DNA from 3 places in the Mucilaginibacter defluvii genome. Region 2 is predicted to be linked to each of the others. Evidence: riboswitches for the same ligand, from Rfam matches in the RefSeq annotation. Region 2 holds a riboswitch; each other region holds the start of a gene.
The links. Region 2 has a riboswitch for S-adenosylmethionine ahead of ABD960_RS08225 (O-acetylhomoserine aminocarboxypropyltransferase/cysteine synthase family protein). Riboswitches for the same ligand answer to the same signal wherever they lie in the genome.

Region 1 (2,269 bases), 510 kb from region 2:
GTTAAAAGTGCTGCCATCAGCATTACGATAATTTTTTAAGCGGTTTATATCAACCTGGCGGCCAAACCAGGTAAACTGCAACATGGTGCTGGTTGCACGTCTGCCGTAAGCGCCTGGCAAATTACCGGCATCGTCCTTAATGTAGCTTGCTGTGGTGTTAATGGTAAGTTTAGGTGTCAGTTTGTAACTCCCGTTCAGCAAAAACGAGTTACGTCCCTGCGACGAATTAGGCACTACCCCTGTTTGATGCAGATTGTTGTAAGATATACGAAAGTTATGCTTGTCGCTGCTGCTTGATAAGGCTACACCGTTATTAAAAGTAGCACCTGTTTTGAAAAAATCGCGCACATTGTTAGGGTGAGCAACAAAGGGTACAGCCTCACCATTTGAATAGAATTGCGGTATCAGCGCGCCGTCTAACGCGGGCCCCCAACTTTCGTCAACTCCGTCGTTAACGCCGCCGCCCTTGCCATCAACATAACTGAATTTGCCATTGGAGCCCTGCCCAAACTGGTTTTGGTAATCGGGAAATACTTTTAAACTGGAAAATACCGTGTTTGAATTAATCTCCACCCCTATTCCCTTTACCCCTTTGCCTGACTTAGTCTTAATCAGGATAACACCAGCCGCCGCACGTGAACCGTATAGCGCGGCCGCGTTAGGCCCTTTAAGCACACTTACTGATTCAATATCCTCAGAATTAAAACTGGATATAGCATTCGCAAAATCGCGCGACCCATTGGTGCCCTGGAACTGAGAGTTGTCTACAATGATACCGTCAATGACAAATAATGGCTGATTATTGCCCGAAACAGAGGTTTCGCCGCGGATGATGATCCTGGAAGATCCCATATCGCCCTGGCTACCCGTTACCTGCACACCAGCTATTTTGCCCGACAAGGCATTCACAAAATTTGTTTCGCGCGCCTCGGAAATATCATTTGATTTTACAGTTTGTACCGCGTAACCTAATGATTTTTTATCTTTCGATATATTTAAAGCCGTTACCACTACCTCATTCAGCGCGTTGGCTCCCTCGTCAAGTACAATGTTCAACGTAGTGGTATTTGCTGATACCTTTACCTCTTTAGTAGTGTAGCCTACATAGCTGATACTGATAATGTCATTCACTTTAGCATTGATAATGAACTTACCATCAACATTAGTTTGTGTACCTGTAGTAGTGCCTTTTACGGCAACACTTACACCGGGTAGCGGCAACCCGTCTGACTTGGCCGTGATAGTTCCGCTTATTTTTACTGATTGCGCTACAACCGATTGCACAGCAAAAAGCAATAGCAACGCGGCTAAGGCCTGTTTGTATATTTTCAACATGATTTATTAATAATAAAGCAATAAACTGCCTGCCTGCTCAAAAAGGCAGGTAAACTAATTGTAAGAATGATTTAATGATATTCAGAATCCGTTATATCACGGAACTAACATTGCAATGCAGCGTTAGTATTAACGGCAACAACAACAGGTGTTGTTAGTAATGTTGAGGTAATTAAAAGGGCAAATATTTGCAGCGTAGTAAATTTCTGTTTTTGTAAATGGTGTTTTCATAATACATTTTGAGTTATGAAATAGCCTTCATCGTTACCGGAGAAGCGCAGAAGCATATGATATACAATCACTATTGCCGCATTATCTTTTCTGCTTTTGGCAGACAGGAATTAGCACCTTTAATAAGTATTTAAGGTTGCTAAGACATCATCGGGCCTTTCCCTCCGTCTTTCTTGATAATGATCAATCAGCTATTTCAAAGCAAAGGTAATACAAATAATTATAAACACTACTAATTCTATAGATTATATTATTAAAAATCTATTCCTATCTTATATGCATTATGTCAACTTGTTAATATGACTTTCAACAGCTATTAAAAACAGACAGTTATTAGCCAACGAACTATATCCTCCATTTTCAATGAAGTGCAAATACTATCTAAACGCATAAATTAGCGATAATCGTAGAGTATTGTCATTTGCACTACGACTCTTGGTAGATATGAGATAAGAAAGATCAAACTGCAACACATTGTACCGAAAACCGGCCCCGGCGGTTATATACTGTAAATTGTATTTTGAAGGAGCTGTAAAGAAACCGGTTCGCACCGCGAATACCCTATCATACCAATATTCTAAACCTGTACCTACAGAAAGGTTTATTGGTGAGAAAGACTTACCTATTGCTGAAGGCAAGCTCATATCATCATCTGCATTTTCAGGAATAAGTAGTTTATTGAAATCTAAAGACCAGGCCAGCA
Region 2 (2,269 bases):
CACAACTTGAGGGTGGCGTTGATGCGGCGGCATTTTCATCAGGCAACGCGGCGGGCATGGCCGTGTTTCAGTCATTACAACCGGGCACACACATTATTTTGCCTGATGATATGTACCATGGCCTGCGCAACCAGGTAAAAAACTTGTTTGCCGGCATTTTAGAGTTCGATTTTATTGATGTGAATGATGAAACGGTTTTACAACAGCACATCAAACCAAATACAGGTATTATCTGGATTGAGACACCATCAAACCCGCTGTTAAAACTTACCGATATAAAAAAAGTGGTTAGCATAGCTCATGCTAAAGGTATAATAGTAGTGTGCGATAACACCTTTGCGACACCTATATGCCAGCAACCGCTTATATTGGGCGCCGACCTGGTGATGCACTCCTGCACTAAATATTTTGGTGGCCACAGCGATTTAATGGGCGGCGCGCTGATAACTGCTAAGAAAGATGATTGGTGGCAAAAAATCCGCCAGGTGCAAGAAATGGGCGGCGCTATCCCCTCGCCCACAGATTGCTATTATTTAGTGCGCAGCTTAAAAACTTTACCTTACAGAGTACGCGGCCATGTTAGCAACGCGCAACACCTTGCCGAATTTTTAGAACGACATCCAAAAGTTGAGCAGGTAATGTACCCGGGACTTGTATCGCATCCGCAGCATGAGTTGGCATCAACGCAAATGAGTTTGTACGGCGGCATGCTGTCTTTCCTGGTAAAAGGCGGGCAAAACGAAGCTGGCAGAGTAATTAACGCCCTGAATTTATTTACCCAGGCAACCAGTTTAGGCGGGGTTGAAAGTTTAATAGAGCATCGTGCGCTGGTGGAAGGTCCGGATACTAAAACGCCTTTTAATTTACTCAGGGTATCTGTCGGCTTAGAGCATATTGACGATTTGATAGCCGATATGAAACAGGCTTTAGAAAGTTTTTAGCAATAAAAACAAATTAAATTTGGAGGCAAATGTTTTTTTAACATACATTTGCAACAATATTTGGTAGCAAATATTTAAGATCAACACCCCTCAAAAAGGTTTGGTTTATAAAGAAGCGGCGAGAGAACAGGCTCAATTACCCGCTGGCAACCCTTCAGCAACTGAAGAAGGTGCCAATTCCTGCCCCGGAAGAATAACCCCGGGAAATATAAATTAACAAACGAAATGAAATATTTATTTAGCATTCCTGAAAACGTACTACAGCATAATCAATATGGTTTAAACCCTTATTGCTGTATGTGTATGTGTTGCTGCTAAGCCACACCATTAAGCACGCTGAACTTCATTTTTGTAATTCGCGTGTAGCCATTAGGGATTATTACATCCTGTTGCTAAACAAAAACATTAACCTTTTTTAAAATTAAAATCTTAAAAACCATGTCTGCTACAAACCTTAAATTCGAAACATTACAATTACACGCCGGTCAGGAAGTTGATGCCGTTACAGGTTCACGCGCTGTACCGCTATATCAAACTACATCTTACGTATTTAACAGTGCTGAGCATGGCGCCAACCTATTTGCTTTAAGGGAATTCGGTAACATATATACCCGCCTGATGAATCCTACTACCGATGTGTTTGAGAAACGCGTCGCGGCATTAGAAGGTGGTGTAGCAGCTTTGGCTACATCATCGGGCCAGGCAGCACAGTTTTTAGCGCTTAACAATATTCTGCAAGCGGGCGATAACTTTGTTACCTCGCCATTTTTATACGGCGGTACTTACAATCAGTTCAAAGTATCATTCAAAAGGTTAGGTATCGAAGCTCGTTTTGCCAAAAATGATTCGGCAGAAAGCATTGAAGCCTTAATTAATGAGGGTACCAAAGCTATCTATCTCGAAACGATCGGTAACCCGGGATTTAACATTCCTGATTTTGAAAAAATAGCAGCCGTTGCCAACAAGCACGATCTGCCTTTAATAGTTGACAATACCTTTGGCGCTGCCGGTTACCTGTTCCGCCCGTTGGAGCATGGTGCGCATGTAGTAGTACAATCAGCCACTAAATGGATTGGCGGGCATGGCACCAGCATAGGCGGCGTTATTGTTGATGGCGGTAATTACAACTGGGGCAATGGTAAATTTTCGCAATTCACCCAACCGTCCGACGGTTATCATGGCTTGATATTTAATGACGTGTTCGGCATTGGCGGCCCGTTTGGTAATATTCAATATATTATTCGCGCCCGTGTTGAAGGACTGCGTGATTTTGGCCCGTCGCAGTCACCATTTAATTCATGGTTATTGATCCAAGGTTTAGAAACGCT
Region 3 (2,269 bases), 1.7 Mb from region 2:
TTCACCATCACGGCTTCCGAGTCGATCATGCCCTCGTCCATGTTAATGTCGATCACCTGGGCACCACCCTCTACCTGCTGACGGGCAACAGTTAAGGCAGCCTCGTAATCTTCAGCCAATATCAGCTTCGAGAATTTTGGCGACCCGGTTATATTGGTACGCTCACCTACGTTTACAAAGTTGGTTTCGGGGGTCAGTGTTACCGCCTCCAAGCCACTCAGGCGCAAATAGGGTTCAATCTGCGGTAACTGGCGTGGCGGAAATTTTGCTGCCCGCTCGGCAATGCAACTGATGTGATCGGGCGTGGTGCCGCAGCAGCCGCCGACTATATTTACCAGTCCGGCTTTTATAAAATCATCAACCTGGTGTGCGGTTTCGTGCGGAGTTTCATCATACGCGCCAAACTCGTTGGGTAAGCCTGCGTTAGGATAAGCGGAAATATATACATCAGCCTTGTTAGATAGCTCTTCCAGGTATGGCCGCATCTCTTTAGCACCCAAAGCGCAGTTCAAACCTACCGACAGCAAATTGGCATGGCGGATAGAATTCCAGAACGCCTCAACTGTTTGCCCCGAAAGGGTACGGCCCGAAGCATCGGTTATGGTACCCGAGATCATGATCGGCAGTTGCTTGCCGCTTTCCTCTGCATAACGCTGGATGGCAAATAGGGCAGCCTTGGCATTCAGGGTATCAAATATGGTTTCAACCAGTAACAAGTCTGAGCCGCCATCAACCAATCCACGCACCTGCTCATAATAAGCTTCGGCCAGATCGTCAAAGCTCACGGCACGGTACCCGGGATCATTCACATCCGGCGATATGGATGCCGTGCGGTTTGTAGGTCCGACTGCGCCTGCCACAAAGCGAGGCTTTTCAGGTGTTTTTTTATTATACTCGTCGGCAACCTCACGGGCAAGGCGTGCGCCTTCATAGCTCATCTCATAAGCCAGCTCCTCCATGTGGTAGTCAGCCAGTGATATACGCTGGGTACTGAAGGTGTTGGTTTCAATAATATCGGCACCCGCGTCCAGGTACTCTACATGTATGGCCTTAATAATATCGGGGCGCGTAAGGTTAAGCAGGTCGTTACTACCTTTTAAGTCCGACGGATGCGCTGCGAAACGCTCGCCACGAAAATCAGCCTCGGTAAGCTGGTACCGCTGTATCATGGTACCCATTGCCCCGTCAATAACCAGTATGCGTTTTTTAAGTTCTTCTCTAATGTCCATTTGTTAAGATATGAGATGTGAGATTTGAGATATGAGACAGGATGCCATAATTGGACATCTACCTACATCAAAAACCCCATATCAAAACTTGAGTTGTTTAATCATCAGATCGAAATGGCAAAGCATCTCAAATTTCATGTCTAATAGCTCAAATCTAAATACAGCTTATCTCGAAAAGTCGGGCGTTGTTATCTGACTTTCGCTTATCTTTCCTAACCACTTAGTTTGCAGTTAAGTAGAATGTAGCACCTTGTAAGCACAGGTTGCTAAGACATCGCAGGGTCTAATCCCTCCGTCTTTCTCCATAAGCGTTGCAAAATTGCACAATAAGTTTATAATGTGCAACTGTTTTTAGCGGATAGCCGCGAAGGCCTGGTTGAAAGCATGGTCATCCTTGTTAACCACATGAAAATACGCGCTGTCGCCCCATTTAAAACGCGCGGCGTAGGCCTTCAGCAAGGTTTTTATTGCAGGCGCACTCGCTTTCAGCTCTTCCTTAGGGAAACGCCTGGTTACAACTGATGCATATTGCATAAAATCATTCAGTTCTGCATCGGTTGGTGAGTAGCTATTAACAAACTTATCAGCCAGGGGATATGCATGTAGTAGCGGCTGCATCCTATCGAGCACGTAAGATGTGAACAGCTGCACATCTGTAAGCGCTATAATTACCGGTGTGGATTGAGCAGTATCCGCCGGAACAAAAATATCGGGCATTATACCGCCGCCGCTGAACACCGGCTTGCCGCTGCTGGTACGGTAAGGCGACTTTTTATTGATAGCGCTATCGTTCAAACTCATTTCCGCCGAAAAAAGTTCTCCTTTACGCATACGCTCAGCCAGTTCATTACGATAGCTGGCCACGCCACGGCTGTATGATTTTTGTATCGATCTGCCTGAAGGCGTGTAATATCTGGCTACGGTGAGGTTTACTGCCGAGCCATCCTCGAACGGGAATTGCTGCTGCACCAAACCCTTGCCGAATGAGCGGCGGCCAACAATCACAGCACGATCCAGGTCCTGCAAAGCGCCTGATAAAA

Region 1: it holds a riboswitch for S-adenosylmethionine, as region 2 does, so the genes downstream of both, ABD960_RS10500 (SusC/RagA family TonB-linked outer membrane protein) here and ABD960_RS08225 (O-acetylhomoserine aminocarboxypropyltransferase/cysteine synthase family protein) in region 2, are expected to answer to the same signal.
Region 3: it holds a riboswitch for S-adenosylmethionine, as region 2 does, so the genes downstream of both, metH (methionine synthase) here and ABD960_RS08225 (O-acetylhomoserine aminocarboxypropyltransferase/cysteine synthase family protein) in region 2, are expected to answer to the same signal.

What each region holds. Positions count from the first base shown of each region.
Region 1 covers NZ_BAABJI010000002.1:965,097-967,365, forward strand. Annotated here, with positions in the region: gene ABD960_RS10500 (SusC/RagA family TonB-linked outer membrane protein) at 1-1,335, opposite strand, end outside; SAM riboswitch class I at 1,645-1,749, opposite strand; gene porV (type IX secretion system outer membrane channel protein PorV) at 1,944-2,269, opposite strand, start outside.
Region 2 covers NZ_BAABJI010000002.1:454,406-456,674, reverse strand. Annotated here, with positions in the region: gene ABD960_RS08230 (trans-sulfuration enzyme family protein) at 1-941, shown strand, start outside; SAM riboswitch class I at 1,044-1,156, shown strand; gene ABD960_RS08225 (O-acetylhomoserine aminocarboxypropyltransferase/cysteine synthase family protein) at 1,380-2,269, shown strand, end outside.
Region 3 covers NZ_BAABJI010000002.1:2,163,928-2,166,196, forward strand. Annotated here, with positions in the region: gene metH (methionine synthase) at 1-1,229, opposite strand, end outside; SAM riboswitch class I at 1,430-1,540, opposite strand; gene ABD960_RS15840 (S41 family peptidase) at 1,581-2,269, opposite strand, start outside.